DNA from 4 places in the Proteocatella sp. QWL-06 genome. Region 2 is predicted to be linked to each of the others. Evidence: riboswitches for the same ligand, from Rfam matches in the RefSeq annotation. Region 2 holds a riboswitch; each other region holds the start of a gene.
What was found. Region 2 has a riboswitch for S-adenosylmethionine ahead of AC4PGZ_RS10945 (Na+/H+ antiporter NhaC family protein). Riboswitches for the same ligand answer to the same signal wherever they lie in the genome.

Region 1 (4,094 bases), 270 kb from region 2:
TATTCCATACTGACAAATATTTCCAACAGAGATATTACGATTCTGCTGCTCGGCAAGTCAGGCACCGGAAAAAGCTCCATCGCAAAGAAAATCCACACAGAAAGCCTGCGCCGCTCCAATCAGTTTATAACCATAAACTGTGCTGCGCTTCCCGAAAACCTCATTGAGTCGGAATTGTTCGGCTATGACAAAGGCGCTTTCACCGGCGCTCTTTCAGGCGGAAAAAAAGGACTCGTGGAAATCGCCGATGGAGGCACGCTTTTTATAGATGAAATAGGCGAGCTCCCTTTCCACCTTCAGGGCAAGCTGCTTGAGCTTATCCAGGACAAGACTTACCGACCCGTAGGCGCCACCCAGGCAAAAACTGCCAATATACGTATAATAACAGCTACAAACAAGGATCTTTATAACCTGGTCCTGCAAAAAAAATTCAGGGAAGACCTTTACTACAGGATAGCTGTCGCGGTAATAAATATCCCGCCTCTGGCCGAACACCCCGAAGACATAAAAGCACTTATAGATTCATTCACTCTCTATTTTAATAAAAAGTATGACATAAACACAGGTTTCTCTGCTGATGCAAAGAAGGTGCTCATAGCTTACGACTGGCCCGGAAACATTAGAGAGCTGGAGCACATTGTTGAATTCCTGATGGTAAGGTCAGTTAAGGACACTATCGAAGCAGCCGATCTGCCACCAGATATAATCAAATGCAGCAACATTGCCACCGCTTCAGAAGCCGTTCAGGCGAAAAACACCAGCTTCACCTGCATTTCCGAAAACGGCACCCTTGACGACCATATGAGCCAGTACGAAGCTTTCGTAGTAAGAGAATGCTATAAACTGCATAACAGTTCCTACAAGCTCGCAAAACACCTTTCCATTTCACAAAGCAAGGCCAACCGACTGATACAGAAGCACTGCAAATAAAGCAGCAAAACCCTTCCGCTTATTGATCTCAATAAACTGGAAGGGTTTTCAATGCTTAAGTTTATATTATATACCTTTTTTCATTTCACAGACTTAAGAAACTCTTCAATCTGATCCTCAAAATAAAACTCTTCGCCTTCCACCACTATGCATGGTATGCCTACAGCTCCCATTTTCTTTATCCTGTCAAAGTCTGCTCTGCTGTCTCTGTATTTAAGAAACTGCTTGAGTGCAAACATGCTTTCTGTGATATTGACATATGCGAATTTTATCTCATTTTGTAAAAGCAACTCTTTTACAGGTTCGCAGCCTGGTCAGTGCGGACTTCCAAAAACTACGATTTTTTTCATGTTAGAGGCTCGCTTTCAGAGCATCTACCTTATCAAGTTCTTCCCACGGTGCATCTATGTCAGTTCTTCCGAAGTGTCCGTAAGCAGCTGTCTTTTTGTAGATAGGTCTTCTCAGTCTTAGCTCCTTGATTATCGCTCCTGGTCTGAGGTCGAAATTCTTGTTGATGATCTCAGCAATCTTGTCATCTCCAACGATTCCTGTTCCAAAAGTATCAACAAGTATAGATACCGGACTTGCCACTCCGATTGCGTATGCAAGCTGAACTTCACATTTCTTTGCAAGTCCTGCTGCTACAACGTTCTTTGCAACCCATCTTGCAGCGTATGCAGCCGATCTGTCAACCTTTGTAGGATCTTTTCCTGAGAACGCTCCGCCGCCGTGTCTTGAGTATCCGCCGTAAGTGTCAACGATTATCTTTCTTCCTGTAACTCCTGCATCCCCGTGAGGTCCTCCGATTACGAATCTTCCTGTAGGGTTTACAAGGTATTTTGTATTTTCATCAAGCATTGCCGGATCTATGATTGGAGTTATTACATGCTCCATGAGGTCCTTCTTGATCTGCTCAAGAGAAACACTCTCTGCATGCTGAGTAGAAATAAGCACTGTATCTATTCTTACTGGTCCGTTATCATCGTATTCAACCGTAACCTGAGTTTTTCCGTCTGGTCTAAGATAATCAAGAGTTCCGTTCTTTCTTACTTCTGAAAGTCTTCTTGCAAGCTTGTGAGCAAGCGATATAGGAAGCGGCATAAGCTCTGGAGTCTCGTCACATGCAAAACCAAACATGATTCCCTGGTCTCCAGCTCCAACAGCTTCTATTTCTGATTCTTTCATTTCTCCAGTCTTGTGCTCAAGAGCCTGATCAACTCCCATAGCTATATCAGCACTCTGCTCATGAATCGCATTCAGTACGCAGCATGTGTCTGCATCGAATCCATATTTTCCTCTGTCATATCCTATTTCTTTTACTGTCTCTCTAACTATTGTTTGAATATCTACATAAGTCTCTGTAGAAACCTCTCCCATAACCATTACCATACCTGTAGTAACCGCTGTTTCGCAAGCTACTCTGGCATTTGGATCCTTGGCAAAAATCGCATCTAGAATCGCGTCTGAAACCTGATCGCAAATCTTGTCTGGATGCCCTTCTGTAACTGATTCTGAAGTGAATAGTCTTCTCATTTTTTCTTCTGTTCTCCTTTTGTTATACAATAAATAAAAATAAAAACCAACTCTCTCAAATGATGAATCTACATAAAAAATCCTCTTTTGCCACAGCAAAGAGGATTAATGTATTGTCATTAACAAACCTCATCTGCCAAAATTAAATTTTGCAGGAATTAGCACCATACATTTCTGCTGGTTGCCGGGTTTCACAGGGCCACTCCCTCCACCGCTCTTGATAAGGCATCAAGAATATTCATTTGCTTTATTTTAATATATCGAAACATGCATGTCAATAACTTTTTTGAAATTTATATATTTTTTTACTGCAGTAGACTCTGGAAGCCGTAATTCAGGCCATTTGCGGTTTTCTTAAATACCAGGTATCTGTAGTCCTCTTCCTTGCCTGCCTTAACTGTAGAGAAATCCCTGAGCGTTATATAGCTGACATTTCCAATGGCATATGAAGAATATTCACTGCCCTTAGTGATTACGAATATGTTCTTTGAAGCCGAAGCCTCCTGAAGCAGATTCCTGAGCACGGTCTTTTCAGATACCGAAAGATTCATCGATGTGCTCATCATGATCACAACATTCTTGTTGGATGAAGAAAGCGCATCCTTTACAGACTTCCACTGCCCCGAAGTGCCGCTTATGCCTGCCGAGGTGTCGAGTCCTACATATCTTACCGAGTCATTTTCCACATACTGAGCGCCCTTGTATACCGATTCCTTTGCTGTCTTTATTGCATCGCTCAGCTCCTGATTCTTGTTGAAATAATTCACCGCAAGCTTTGCACTGCCGTTTATCTTATTCACAAGCACTCCATTAATGGCCTGCGAGAATACATCCTTCTTGTCCTTGAGCGAATCCGGAACTATTGCAGTATCATAGGCTGGCATTGAGTCCACGCGTCTTGGGTCTTTCGCATTAACGGATGCCACATTCAGAGATATAACGGCGCTCGCACTTCCGGATCTTACGATTATGCTTCCGTTTCCACCGGATTTGAAGGTGACATATCCGTCCTTATATTCTACATTTATGCCGTTTCCACTTACAGTTATCCCCGATGTCGCAACAGGGTTCATGCTGCTGTCAAATCCTTGTACCGCAAGCTTTACCCGATCTCCCTGAACTATATTCTTTGTCTCCAGCACTGCCTCAAGCTTGCTGAGAGAGCCTCTCGTCCTGTTGTTGACAATGGCCATTCCATTTACTATCTTTCTTTCAGATGCAAGATCATTGGTTATCTTTCCATTGACGATCATCTCCGTCGAGCCTCCGCCGTCAAACATCATGGCGTCCCTGACATTCTGGGTCCTCAGAAAGTCTGCTACCTCGGTCTCCGTCATACCTATATAAGGGCTCTTTCTACCGTCGGCAGTCATGAATACCAGCTTTCTGTCGTAGGTTATGCCAATCGCAGTCCTCTGTGACCTGCCCGCTATCTTGTGCGTTATTGGCGCAAGCATTCCATCCTTAAGTATTACAGTCCCTCCGCCCGCGACTTCCTTAAGATCAGGATAGCTGTCCTGCATGGAGGTGCTGAGCTCAAGCCTGTCCCCAGCCGAAAATGATGATGCCAGCTGATCTCCTCTGGTGCCGCTTGCCGCTATGACATACCCGTTCACAGGGATGCTGACTCC
Region 2 (4,094 bases):
CTCATAAACTTCATGAAGCAGGTAATACTGGAGTTCAACGACGTAAAGCAGGATAACCCGAATGTCAGCCAGGCAGCGCAGATATGCACGGATGAAATTGCGGCAAATATAATAGAGGACTTATCCACAACCTGCAGCAACATGCGCTATTCTCCACAGCCACAGGTGCTCCTGCTTGCCGATATAGTGAGGATAACAGGCACCAGATATGATGCAATAGGCTCAAACCGTTATGTCAGCGAGGATATAAGGGCTGAGTTCGCTCTGATGAACTCCGAAATAAGAAGGCTTGAGACCCTTGTCCAGGGCCTTGAAAGCAGGCTTTCTGAGATCGAAAATAATCCACAGCTACCTGTGGGTAATATTGAAGGCAGTGTGGAAAACAGCGGCCGCATGGCTGTAACAAGCCATACAAAAGGACCTTCATCTTCGAAATCTCCTTCAAGGGTTTCCACGAAGAAGATAGAGCGGGTAGAGATAAGCGATGATGAAAAAGCTGAGCTTGACAGAGTCTACGATGCCATCCCGGTTCTTTATGAAGAACTCAGGGCCGTAAAGCAGGCACAGCTCGCTGCACTTATAAGGGAAGGAAAGCCTGAAAGGTTTTTTGATGACAACATCTTCTTCTGCTTTGAGGAAAAGAACATATTCCACAAGAACATGCTCGAGACTCAGGACATAAATAATTCCGTCGAGAAAATACTCAGCAAGCTCCTGAAAAGGAATATAGCCGTGCAGTATATACTTTACAGCGAGCTTTCATCAATAAAATCAAAGAAGATATCAGATGAGGAAAAGCTCATTGAAAAGCTTTCCGAGACATTCCCGGATGTAAATATCGATATAAAGCCTTAGGTTTGAAAATTATAAAAAAATTACAAAAAAACTATTTACAAATTTGTCCATATTGATTATAATGAGTGAAGAGTGAATAAATAAGGGTTCACTCCCCCTAATTATTGAACCTTATTAATACCCCCTTTTTTAAAAATCGAGTTACCCCGCTCGATTTTTTACTGTCAAAAATTATTTACAACTTAATAAAAATTTTCTTATTTAGAGAGATGGAGGGAAATGGCCCTGAGAAGTCTCGGCAACCTTCACTACGGTGAAAAGGTGCCAAATCCATCAGATTTTATCGCCTGCGTGTGCTCGCAGTGGTAAAGATCTGAGAGATAAGAGAAGATATAGAGCTTTAATTCTGTGCCTTCTCTTGGAGAAGGCTTTTTTAATGCAGTAAACTTCTCGCTGCGACAAATATATTATTTTTTCAGGAGGAAAATCAAAAAAGATGAACAAAATTAAGACAGATAGCAACCCAAAATCAAGCGTGGCGGCGCTGCTTCCAATTCTGGTATTTCTGCTCCTTTTCTTTGGAACAGGACTGATATTCAACGACTTCTACAAGATGCCTGCAATAGTCGGATTTCTTGCGGCACTTTTTGTAGCTTTCGTTCAGAACAGAAGCATGAGCTTTGATGAAAAGCTTTCAGTTATGAGCCGTGGAGCCGGTCACGAAAATATAATGATAATGGCGCTCATATTTCTTCTTGCAGGAGCCTTTTCAGGGGCTGTAAAGGCTGCAGGCGGAGTTGAGAGCACTGTAAATCTTGGACTTTCGATACTCCCATCAAATATAGCCGTAATGGGACTTTTCCTTATAGGCTGCTTCATTTCGCTTTCCATGGGAACTTCGATGGGAACTATTGCCGCACTTTCCCCGATTGCAGTTGGAATAAGCGAAAAGACAGGTTTTGGAATAGAGCTTTGCATAGGCGCAGTCGTATGCGGAGCGATGTTCGGAGACAACCTGTCCATGATATCCGACACTACGATAGCGGCCGTAAGGACTCAGGGCTGCCTTATGAAGGATAAATTCAGACAGAACTTCTTTATAGTTCTTCCTGCTGCCATCATAACGGCTGCGATATTTCTTATCAGGACTTCAGGAGGATCCTTTACAGTAGATCAGAACCTCGATTACAGCATACTCAGGATACTCCCTTATGTGATCGTTCTCGCCGGAGCGCTTTCCGGAATGAATGTATTTGCGCTTCTTGTGCTTGGAACCGTACTTTCGCTCGGAGTAGGGGTGTTTCAGGGAACATTCGCATTCAGCGAGGTTTTTGGAATCATAGGCGAAGGTGTTTCAGGGATGTTTGAGATAACCGTCCTTTCAATAATAATCGGAGGTACGGTCGAACTTGTGAAGGAAAACGGAGGCATAAATGCTATCCTTAATGTAATAAAATCAAAGGTGAACAGCGCCAAGGGCGCCGAGTTTGGAATAGCAGTCCTGGCATCAGCAGTTGATATGTGTACAGCCAACAACACGGTAGCCATCGTCATGGCTGGCCCTATCGCAAAGGAGATAAGCGATGAATTCGGCGTGGATCCCAAGAGAAGCGCCTCAATACTTGATATATTCACCTCGGTATTCCAGGGCCTTATCCCATATGGCGCTCAGCTGCTTACAGCTGCATCTCTTACCGGAATCACGCCTTTTCAAATCATTCCTAACCTCTACTACCCTGTCCTAATGGGAATCAGCGCTGTGATCTTCATAGCCGTGAGAAAGGAAGTCAGAGTTACGGAGGCAGAGTCGGCTGCATAAAAATGCTGCTGAGACTGCAATTACAGAGATGTAGAGCATAGGATAGAATATATTAAGAACAGTATAGGAGTAGGATGAGCTTCGAAATTGCAGAATTATCAGCCTGAAAAGGCTGAGAAGAGCTGCCGAAAGCGCAAATCCTGCTCCTTTTGTGTTGCCTTTTATTTTGCTCCTGAACAGCCTTTCTGCAAGCAGTACAGCCGCTATTATTAATATTGCTGCTGATGCCTCCATGAGCTGGGCAGGATATACCCTTATTTCAGGGCTCCCGAAAAACTGTGATATCAGCGGGCTTGCAGCAAGCTCCGCCTGCTCCTTTAATGGAAGCGGCACTGAAAATGATGATTTTGTCATCTTTCCGTAGCAGCATCCGTTCAGAAAACATCCGATCTTCATGACAAAGTAGCTCAGCAGGAAAGGAAAGGTCAGGCGGTCCATAAGCTCCAAAAAATCTGCCTTGAGCCTGTAAGATGATATGTACAATGCCATAAATGAAGCTGCCATTCCTCCATATAAAGAGAAGTAACCGCTTTTCATGATGAAAAGCGGTATTCCTGCCTCCGTATATTTCTTATAGTTTATGACATAGTTAAGAATCCTTGCTCCCAGGAGGAAGCTTGCGCCTGTCACTGCGCATATAAAAGCTGCCGTTCTTCTTCCAGTACCCATCCTTATGAGCTGTACATAGGCCATGGCAAGGCCTGTCGCGATGCTCAGCCATACGAACAGATCATATGTGTGTATGTGTATCTGAGCGCCCATTGCGCTGAAATTTATCTCCGGAAGCATGACTCCTCCTTTTTCCCAACATTTTCTATATATCTATTTCTTTCCAACCATTCTTATATCCAGTGTCCCTTTTTTATATCCTTCCTCTATGAAGGTAATCATGCCTCCGCCCTCTGCAGTTATCTCGCCTTCCGGGGATTTTTTCATGTTGAGGCTGATGGATATATTCGATTCCTCATATAATATGCTCGCCTTGAATACTCCATCCTTATACGTCGCCGTACCGCTTACAGGGTCTGCCGGCTCGGCTTCAAGGTCTTCTCCGGTCTCCTTGTTTACCCCTCCCGAAACTCCGAATATGAGAGTGGCATTCTCCTCATCGATCTTTCTGACATCGAATATGCACTTGAGCTTTGCAACCCTTATCATCTCAGCTATGGCAGGTCCAAGGTCGCACTCTCCTTCTTCTGCGGATTCTTCAGCTGCCGGTGGATTAGGAAAATCAAGGTATACCTCTGACCACGGCCCTGAAATCTCATCCATGGTCGGCTTTGATTCTTTTAGGTTTATGCGGGTCTCAGGGAATGATATCCTGAATGGAATCTCCTTCACTGGCTCATCTGTATCAGGGTCTGCCGAAGGTTCGAACAGGAGCAGCTTGTCCGGCGCCCCTGACTGTATATGTCCAAGCGGCGTGAATACGGTCCTTACCGTACCATCTTCCTTTACCTTACCTGTCCAATTTGGCTTG
Region 3 (4,094 bases), 460 kb from region 2:
ACTGCTTCATGGAAACCTCAAGAGATACATCGATGCGTTTGCTGATTCGGCAAAGAGCTGCTCGGGAATACTGCTTCAGTTCCCATTCTATGCTGGTATTCAGGGCATGATGACGGGTGCGGTTGCAGGGGTTTCGCTTGCAGGAGTTATATCTACCTTCTTCGTGGGAATAGCTACGACTACTACATTCCCGCTGTTCACTTTCCTCAGTGCGGGTATAGTAAACTTCTTTGTTCCTTCAGGTGGAGGTCAGTGGGCGGTTCAGGGCCCTATAATGATGCCTGCGGGACTTGAAATCGGGGTGCCGGCGGCAAAGACTGCGATGGCCATTGCCTGGGGTGATGCGTGGACCAACATGATTCAGCCTTTCTGGGCGCTTCCTGCTCTTGGTATAGCGGGACTTTCTGCAAAAGATATAATGGGTTACTGTGTAATTACGCTTCTGTTTTCGGGAGTTGTCATTGCTGCAGGATTCCTAATCTTCTAAATCAAAATAATATGTACTAACTTGAAATGTGCAGCCTCGTCTTATTCGAAGCTGCACATTTTTGCGAAAATATATCTGTATCAACAGATTCCTAGAAGCTCATCTCATCTGCCTTTGGGAACAGGCCATACAGCCCTCCGGTGTGGATGAAGAGGATGTTCCTGTAGTCTGAGAAATCCGCCATGGGATTGTTTGGGGACAGGCCGAAGTTGGATTTTGCTATCTCTGAGACCATGCCTTTGAGGGTCTTTCCTGTGTATACGGGGTCGAGGAATATTCCTTCGAGTCTTGCGAATTCCTTTATGAATTCAAAGTCTGCGGGAACGTTGAGAGCATAGCCTTTGCCTGCGTAGCCGTCTGTTATTATGAGGCTCTCAGGGGTTATGCCGAGGTTCTCTGGGGTCACTCCCTCGAGGTAGCTGCAGCACTCTTCGATATATCCGAAGGCTCTTTTCTGGAAGTTCGGGGCGGTGTCTGCTATGTTGAAGCCTATTACGTCGCATTTCATGTTGTAGAGCTTCGCGCCGACTGCAAGGCCTGCATATGTGCCGGATGAGCCTACGCATGAAACCACGGCGTCGAATCTTATGCCGAGCTCGTCTTCCTGCTGTTGGATCTCCTTCATCGCGTTTATATATCCGAACAGCCCTATGCCGTTGGATGCGCCCTCGGGAAGGATGTATCCCTTTTCGCCGCTGGCCTCGAGATCTTTTTTTATGTCCTCCATTATCTCGAATCTTCTGAGGACATAGTCCTCCGCGCTTATGAATCTGACGTCTGCGCCGACTATGAGGTCTAGCAGGTGATTGCCTTCGATGGCAGTCTTTTCAGATTCCCTGAGCACGAGTATGGATTTCATGCCGAGCTTTACTGCGGCTACTGCGGTGGCCCTTGCGTGGTTGGACTGGATTCCTCCGCAGGTTATAAGTGCGTTAGCTCCCCGAGACAGGGCCTCTGCGGCTGCGAATTCGAGCTTTCTTACCTTGTTTCCGGACAGCTCTATTCCAGTCTCGTCGTCTCTTTTTATGTAGATGTTTTTCCCTAGATTTTCTGAAAGCTTCTGGAGCTTGTAGGTCCTGGTCGGGAGGTTTGCGAGTGAAATTTTTTCGGGTAGTGTGATCATGGGTGCTTCCTTTCTGCTATCTGTATTTTATACTCTTTTCAAAATAACATATTTTCTGTTTTTTTTCAACATTGCGAAAAAAGGGTTGACAATTAAGATTTATTATTGTAACATATGAAACATGAATTAAATATCAAAACTTCTTATCAAGAGAGACAGAGGGATCGGCCCTGTGAAGTCTCGGCAACCTGCAGCCTGCTGCAAGGTGCTAATTCCGTCAAAGAGAAATCTTTGGAAGATGAGGAGACGGTTGAATTGTGACCTTCTCTTCTGAGGAGGTTTTTTTTATTTCAATTTTCTAAAATCAGGTAATTCAACCAAGCAGTAAAGGAGGGACATATGGGAGCACCACTTATCCAGATAAGGAATCTGGAGAAAGAATTTTTTGGCACGAGCGGCAGCAAGGTGACTGCACTTTCGGGTATAAACCTAGATATAAACAAAGGCGACATATACGGAATAATAGGCATGAGCGGCGCGGGCAAGAGCACACTGGTAAGGTGCATCAATTTCCTCGAAAAGCCGACGGGGGGAACGGTCATCATAGGTGGCAGGGATCTTTCGGCTCTGAATGACAGGGAGCTGAGATCGGTAAGGCAGAAGGTGGGGATGATATTTCAGCAGTTCAATCTGCTGATGCAGAGAAATGTCGAGGACAACATCTGCTTCCCGCTTGAGATCGGAGGCGTACCAAAGGCTCAGGCAAGAGAAAGGGCTGCTGAGCTGCTGGAGCTTGTAGGGCTCTCGGACAAGCGGCTGGCGTATCCGTCTCAGCTGAGCGGAGGGCAGAAGCAGAGGGTGGCGATTGCAAGGGCCCTTGCGACAAATCCGGAGATACTTCTCTGCGATGAGGCGACGAGCGCGCTGGATCCAACAACCACACGCTCGATACTGGAGCTGCTCAAGGACATCAACAAGAAGCTGGGCATAACGATCGTGATAATAACCCACGAGATGTCCGTCGTCGAAGAGATATGCGACTATATCGCGATCGTGGACAAAGGAAGCCTCGCAGAAAGCGGCAGGGTGGAGGATGTGTTCTCGAATCCAAAGACGGAGGCTGCCAGAAAGCTGGTATATCACAACAGCAGCAGCGCGACGGTGGACGAGATGACCGGAAAGAGATGCATAAGAATAGTGTTTGACGGAAAATCATCCTTTGAGCCGGTCATTGCAAACATGATCCTGGAGTGCAGGACGCCGGTGAACATACTTTTTGCAGATACGAACGACATCAAGGGACAGGCCTTCGGGCAGATGATACTGCAGCTGCCTGAGGACAGGCTGCAGGGCGACAAGGTCATAAATTATTTGAAGAGCAGAAATGTGAATGTAGAGGAGCTGAGGGATTATGTTAAGTAATGAAGTATTTACAATGCTTTTGGAGGGCACGAGAGATACGCTCTACATGACCTTCGTGTCAGCTGTATTCTCATATCTGTTTGCCTTCCCGATCGGGATCGCACTCGTGATAACTAAAAAAGACGGTCTGCATCCGATGGCGGCCCTGTACAGGCTGCTGGACATAGTAGTCAACATCGGAAGGTCTGTGCCTTTCCTGATACTACTCATAGCGGTGATTCCGCTGACGGTGCTCATAGCCGGAAAAAGCTACGGCTCTACGGCGACGATAGTGCCGCTCGTGATTGCTTCTACGCCTTTCATTGCAAGGCTGATTGAATCCTCGCTCCACGAAGTTGATCCAGGAGTGATCGAAGCGGCGCAGAGCATGGGAGCTTCCCTTTCGACCATAGTGACGAAGGTGCTGATAGCAGAGGCGAAGACTTCCCTTATAGTCGGCTCCACGATAGCGCTGGGGACTATACTGAGCTACTCGGCGATGGCAGGAGTCGTTGGAGGCGGGGGCCTCGGGGATATCGCTATAAGATACGGATACAACAGATACCAGTATGACATAATGCTGATAACGGTGATACTGCTCGTGGTGCTTATGCAGGTGATGCAGTTCATCGGGATGAGGATAGCGGCAAAGACCGACAAGAGAGTAAGATAAGCAAAAAGAAAAACTAATGGAAACTGAAATATGATAACTGAAAATATAAATATGATAAAGATAAAGGAGAAACAATCATGAAAAAATTCAAAAAAACAGGTATAGCAGTACTTGCTGCAGCATTATCACTCACAGTTTTTGCAGGATGCCAGAGCAGCGACCAGGCGGCAGATACGCAGGAACCGGCGCAGGAAGCAAAGGGAAAGATAACCGTAGCGGCTTCTCCTGTGCCTCATGCAGAGATACTCTCACAGGTAAAGGAAACTCTTGCGGAGCAGGGATATGAGCTTGAGGTAGTGGAATTCACTGACTATGTTCAGCCAAACCTTGTAGTAGACGCAGGAGATGTGGATGCGAACTTCTTCCAGCACAAGCCGTACCTTGACGACTTCAACGCAGAGAAGGGAACAAAGCTGGTTCCTGTGGCAAGCGTTCACTTTGAGCCACTTGGAATCTACGCTGGAAAATCG
Region 4 (4,094 bases), 670 kb from region 2:
GTCCCCCCAAACTTGGCCACTACTTTTTTGGTTATATTGTCTATGTCAAATGGAGTCTCCTGATATACACAGTAATTGAGCCAGTTGCTGAAAAGAAGGTTCCCATGAGATTTCCACCTTACCATTATTCCCTGCTCCGGATCATCGTTTCTGTAGTAGTTCGCCGGCACGTCTACTGGCGTGCCTTTTGCAAGGTCTCTTCTGTATTCCCTGTCAATCGTGTCTTCATCATACTCACTGTGTCCCGACACGAATATGAGTCTGTTATCTCTGGTTGCGGCTATGTGCACTCCAGCTTCATCCGATCTGGCTATTATCTCAAGGTCCTCTATCTTCTGTATATCTTCTTCTCTGCAGTAGGTGTATCTTGACTGCGGAGCATAAAAGAACCTGTCGAACCCTCTTGTAAGGACGCTGTCTGCCACAACTTCATTTTCATATACCCCGGACAGCTTTTTATCCATCTGGTGCTTCTCTATACCGTAATAGTGATACATCGCTGCCTGGGAGGCCCAGCATATGAACATCGTGGAATAGACGTGCTCTCTCGCATAATCCATTATTTCCTTAAGCTCTTCCCAGTAGCTCACCTGCCTGTAATCAAGCTTTTCAACCGGAGCTCCCGTAACTATCATGGCGTCATACTTGCTTCCTCTTATCTCATCAAAGGTCTTGTAGAATTTTTCAAGATGCTCTCTGCTTGTATTTTTGCTTTCATGAGAGCTTGTCCTTATGAGATCCACATTTACCTGAAGCGCTGTATTTGAAAGCATCCTCAGAAGCTGCGTCTCAGTCTCTATCTTCGTCGGCATGAGGTTTATTATAGCTACCCTTAGAGGCCTTATGTCCTGAGTCTGGGCTCTGGTTTCGTTCATTACGAAAATCTTTTCTTTATTCAATATCTCTTTTGCTGGCAAATCATATGGTATTAATACTGGCACGTCTTCTCACCTCTTCTGTTTATTCTGTTGCCTGTTATGCTCTAAGCGCCTGATCCAGGTCTGCAAGAATGTCGTCTATGTTCTCTATCCCTACTGACAGCCTTATCATGTCGGGCTTTATCCCTGCCTTGATCTGCTGTTCCTGCGAAAGCTGTCTGTGAGTCATGCTTGCCGGATGGAGCACGTGTGTCCTTATGTCACCCACGTGAACTACAAGGCTTGCAAGCTCAAGGCTGTCAATGAATTTCTTTCCGGATTCAACTCCACCCTTTACTCCAAATGCGATTATTCCGCTGGCTCCTCCAGGAAGATATTTTCTGGCAAGATCAAAGCTCTGCGATGATTCCAGAAGCGGGTAGTTTACCCATGAAACATTTGGATGGCTCTCAAGAAATCTTGCCGCAGCAAGCGCATTGCTGCTGTGTCTCTCCATCCTTAGCGCAAGAGTCTCTACTCCGAGATTTGTAAGGAATGCATTGAAAGGGCTCATTGTACTTCCCATGTCTCTGAGAAACGCTACTCTGGCCTTCGTGATGTAGGCTGCTGCTCCAAATTTTTCTGTATAGCTTAGTCCATGATAGCTCGGATCCGCTTCTGTAAGGTGAGGGAATTTTCCACTCGACTTCCAGTCGAATTTTCCACTGTCAACAATTATCCCGCCAACGCTTGTAGCATGTCCGTCAATATATTTTGTAGTCGAGTGAGTGACAATGTCTGCGCCAAACTCAAACGGCCTGCAAAGATATGGCGTTGCAAAAGTATTGTCGATCACTAGAGGTATACTGTTCTCATGTGCTATTTCTGCTATTCTTTGTATGTCCAGCACATCTACCCCCGGATTTCCTATCGTCTCTCCGAATATAAGCTTCGTGTTTGCCTGTATTTTTGAAGATATCTCTCTGTCATCAGCTCTGTGATCGACGAAGGTAACCTCTATGCCCATCTTTTTGAGCGTCGAAGTGAAAAGAGTGAATGTCCCGCCGTACAGGTTCGACATCGCCAGTACATGCTCTCCTGCGTTGCATATAGTCAGGATGGCTATAAGATTTGCCGCCTGTCCTGAAGAAGTTGCCATAGCACCAACGCCGCCTTCCATTTCGGCAATCTTCTTTTCGAGAGCCTCCACCGTAGGATTGCTTATTCTTGAATACATGTGACCTGCCGCCTCAAGATCGAACAGCTTTGCCACCTCGTCTGCCTCGTCATATTTATATGTCGTTGACTGGAATATCGGAAGTATTCTTGGTTCTCCGTTTTTTGGCTCATAGCCTCCCTGTATGCAGATTGTTTCCTGTGCATATTTTTTCATTTTAGTTTCCACCTTTCTGTGACTTTTATTTTATATTGTTTCATTCCGTGCAGCTAAAATATGGTATAAAAAAGCCACACTCTTATAAGTGCGGCTATAGTATATATCTATCAGGCTACACTTATCTTTCAGACATAATGCCTGCTGGAATTAGCACTAGCTTTCGCTTTGCCGGGTTTCTAAGGGCCAGTCCCTCCACCACTCTTGATAAGTTTGTTTTTTCTGGGTATTCAATTGTATTTGTTTCAACATCGTTTTTACTATAATACTATAGTTCTCCAAATATTGCAAACAGTTTTTTATTAAATTATTTTTATAGTTTAGAAATAATCGTTAAATTCCGACATCTTTTACGGATATGAAATCATAGCCTGAGTTGCTGCTTCCCTTTAAATAAACGATTGCCCATCTATTTGAATCGGGTAATATAAATCCGTTATAGCTTATGTTGATGCCCGAAATATATTCAGTAAAAAATTTTTCAATCTCGGCTTTTTCTCTCAGAACCTTTACAGATTCCTTTACATCTACAGTCTGTGGATAATCTGGTTTTGCACTGGCAGAGTCATCATATGAATACAGCTCTATATATTCAACCATGTCCTCAGAAAAATCCGTTTCTATGCGGTATCCGAGTGACGCCAGTACGCTCAGCGTCTTTATATATTCCCTGAAGACAGGAACCTCTATCCGCCTCTGTGAATCCTGAGCATATCTGCCCTTTATATCATCCTGAACGAAAAATGTGAGCAGCGCTACAGGACTGTTGTTTTTCAGCTTTGAGGAGCTCATGTTTATAAGATCATTCTGAGCCGCGCTCAGGAGCGCTTTCATTTTTTCACTGCCTCTTATTTCAGATTCATAGGAATTCTTGTTATCCGGATTCACAAAACCCGGAAACTCAGCTGTCGCCTTTATTATCTCCTCTGGTTTTAAGCTCATCAGAGGATAGTATCTGTATTTGAATTCCGAAGTATCGTAAATATCTGCAAATACCTCAAGCGCGGATGCAGCAGGGGCATGGCTGTAGTACCTCGTAAGACTCTTTCCGTCCTTCAGATTATATTTCACCGCCAACTGGAAATGATCGCCTGATACAAAATTCTTGTCTGACTCATGTTTTTCCTGATTTTTAACCGAAATTTCTGCGATTTCCGTTACCGCCTTTATCGTATCCGGATTTGAAAGCCTTATGCTCTCCATTCTGTCAATCTCATCATAATCAGCCAGATTGTAGCTCGCATAAGAGTCAAAGCTCACTGGATTTATGGACACGGATTCGATGCTGCCCGTCTCAGGTATCCTCATGTCATAGCCTGCTACGTCTCTGTCCATTACGAGAAATGCGATCGCAAGCGCGCACATCAGTATGACAAGCTTTCCCTTATTGCGAAATATGCGCTTCATGTCAAAGCTGAGAAGGCATTCCAGTATGCAGTGGCCTACAAAGCCGCTGAATACAAGTCCGAATATCATCCAGCTTCGGCCCTGGCCAACCTCATTGAATATAAGACCCCCAGCCATGGTTCCTGCCGTAAGTACCATATATTTAACGGTTTCAAGAAGCCTGTTTCTTATTATCGATTTCCCTGCTGATTCTGATGGCCTCAGGTTGAATATATATACATTGAGGAGTATTATGCAGGCAAGAACAAGCACGTTTGCGGTCATAGTAAAGCTGAAGCTCTCCATTTCCATGAAAAGGCTCGTTACGGGTGAAAGATTCATGATAAGGTCATCAGTAAATACTGCCCTAGCATAGAAGGTACTGAAGAAGAATTTCATGTATTCGCTGAAAAGCACCAGGAACAGCTGAACATACTCAAGGATAACGAATGTCATCA

Region 1: it holds a riboswitch for S-adenosylmethionine, as region 2 does, so the genes downstream of both, metK (methionine adenosyltransferase) here and AC4PGZ_RS10945 (Na+/H+ antiporter NhaC family protein) in region 2, are expected to answer to the same signal.
Region 3: it holds a riboswitch for S-adenosylmethionine, as region 2 does, so the genes downstream of both, AC4PGZ_RS00205 (methionine ABC transporter ATP-binding protein) here and AC4PGZ_RS10945 (Na+/H+ antiporter NhaC family protein) in region 2, are expected to answer to the same signal.
Region 4: it holds a riboswitch for S-adenosylmethionine, as region 2 does, so the genes downstream of both, AC4PGZ_RS01150 (O-acetylhomoserine aminocarboxypropyltransferase/cysteine synthase family protein) here and AC4PGZ_RS10945 (Na+/H+ antiporter NhaC family protein) in region 2, are expected to answer to the same signal.

Annotation. Positions count from the first base shown of each region.
Region 1 is NZ_CM178755.1:2,008,018-2,012,111, forward strand. It holds gene AC4PGZ_RS09670 (sigma-54 interaction domain-containing protein) at 1-930, shown strand, start outside; gene AC4PGZ_RS09675 (hypothetical protein) at 1,011-1,169, opposite strand; gene metK (methionine adenosyltransferase) at 1,282-2,463, opposite strand; SAM riboswitch class I at 2,590-2,690, opposite strand; gene AC4PGZ_RS09685 (phosphodiester glycosidase family protein) at 2,769-4,094, opposite strand, start outside.
Region 2 is NZ_CM178755.1:2,281,614-2,285,707, forward strand. It holds gene dnaX (DNA polymerase III subunit gamma/tau) at 1-855, shown strand, start outside; SAM riboswitch class I at 1,050-1,182, shown strand; gene AC4PGZ_RS10945 (Na+/H+ antiporter NhaC family protein) at 1,292-2,614, shown strand; gene AC4PGZ_RS10950 (prolipoprotein diacylglyceryl transferase family protein) at 2,537-3,403, opposite strand; gene AC4PGZ_RS10955 (hypothetical protein) at 3,437-4,094, opposite strand, start outside.
Region 3 is NZ_CM178755.1:33,781-37,874, forward strand. It holds gene AC4PGZ_RS00195 (short-chain fatty acid transporter) at 1-487, shown strand, start outside; gene AC4PGZ_RS00200 (D-cysteine desulfhydrase family protein) at 579-1,610, opposite strand; SAM riboswitch class I at 1,751-1,855, shown strand; gene AC4PGZ_RS00205 (methionine ABC transporter ATP-binding protein) at 1,950-2,972, shown strand; gene AC4PGZ_RS00210 (methionine ABC transporter permease) at 2,962-3,624, shown strand; gene AC4PGZ_RS00215 (MetQ/NlpA family ABC transporter substrate-binding protein) at 3,702-4,094, shown strand, end outside.
Region 4 is NZ_CM178755.1:244,044-248,137, reverse strand. It holds gene metA (homoserine O-acetyltransferase MetA) at 1-941, opposite strand, end outside; gene AC4PGZ_RS01150 (O-acetylhomoserine aminocarboxypropyltransferase/cysteine synthase family protein) at 976-2,250, opposite strand; SAM riboswitch class I at 2,369-2,464, opposite strand; gene AC4PGZ_RS01145 (DUF6449 domain-containing protein) at 2,584-4,094, opposite strand, start outside.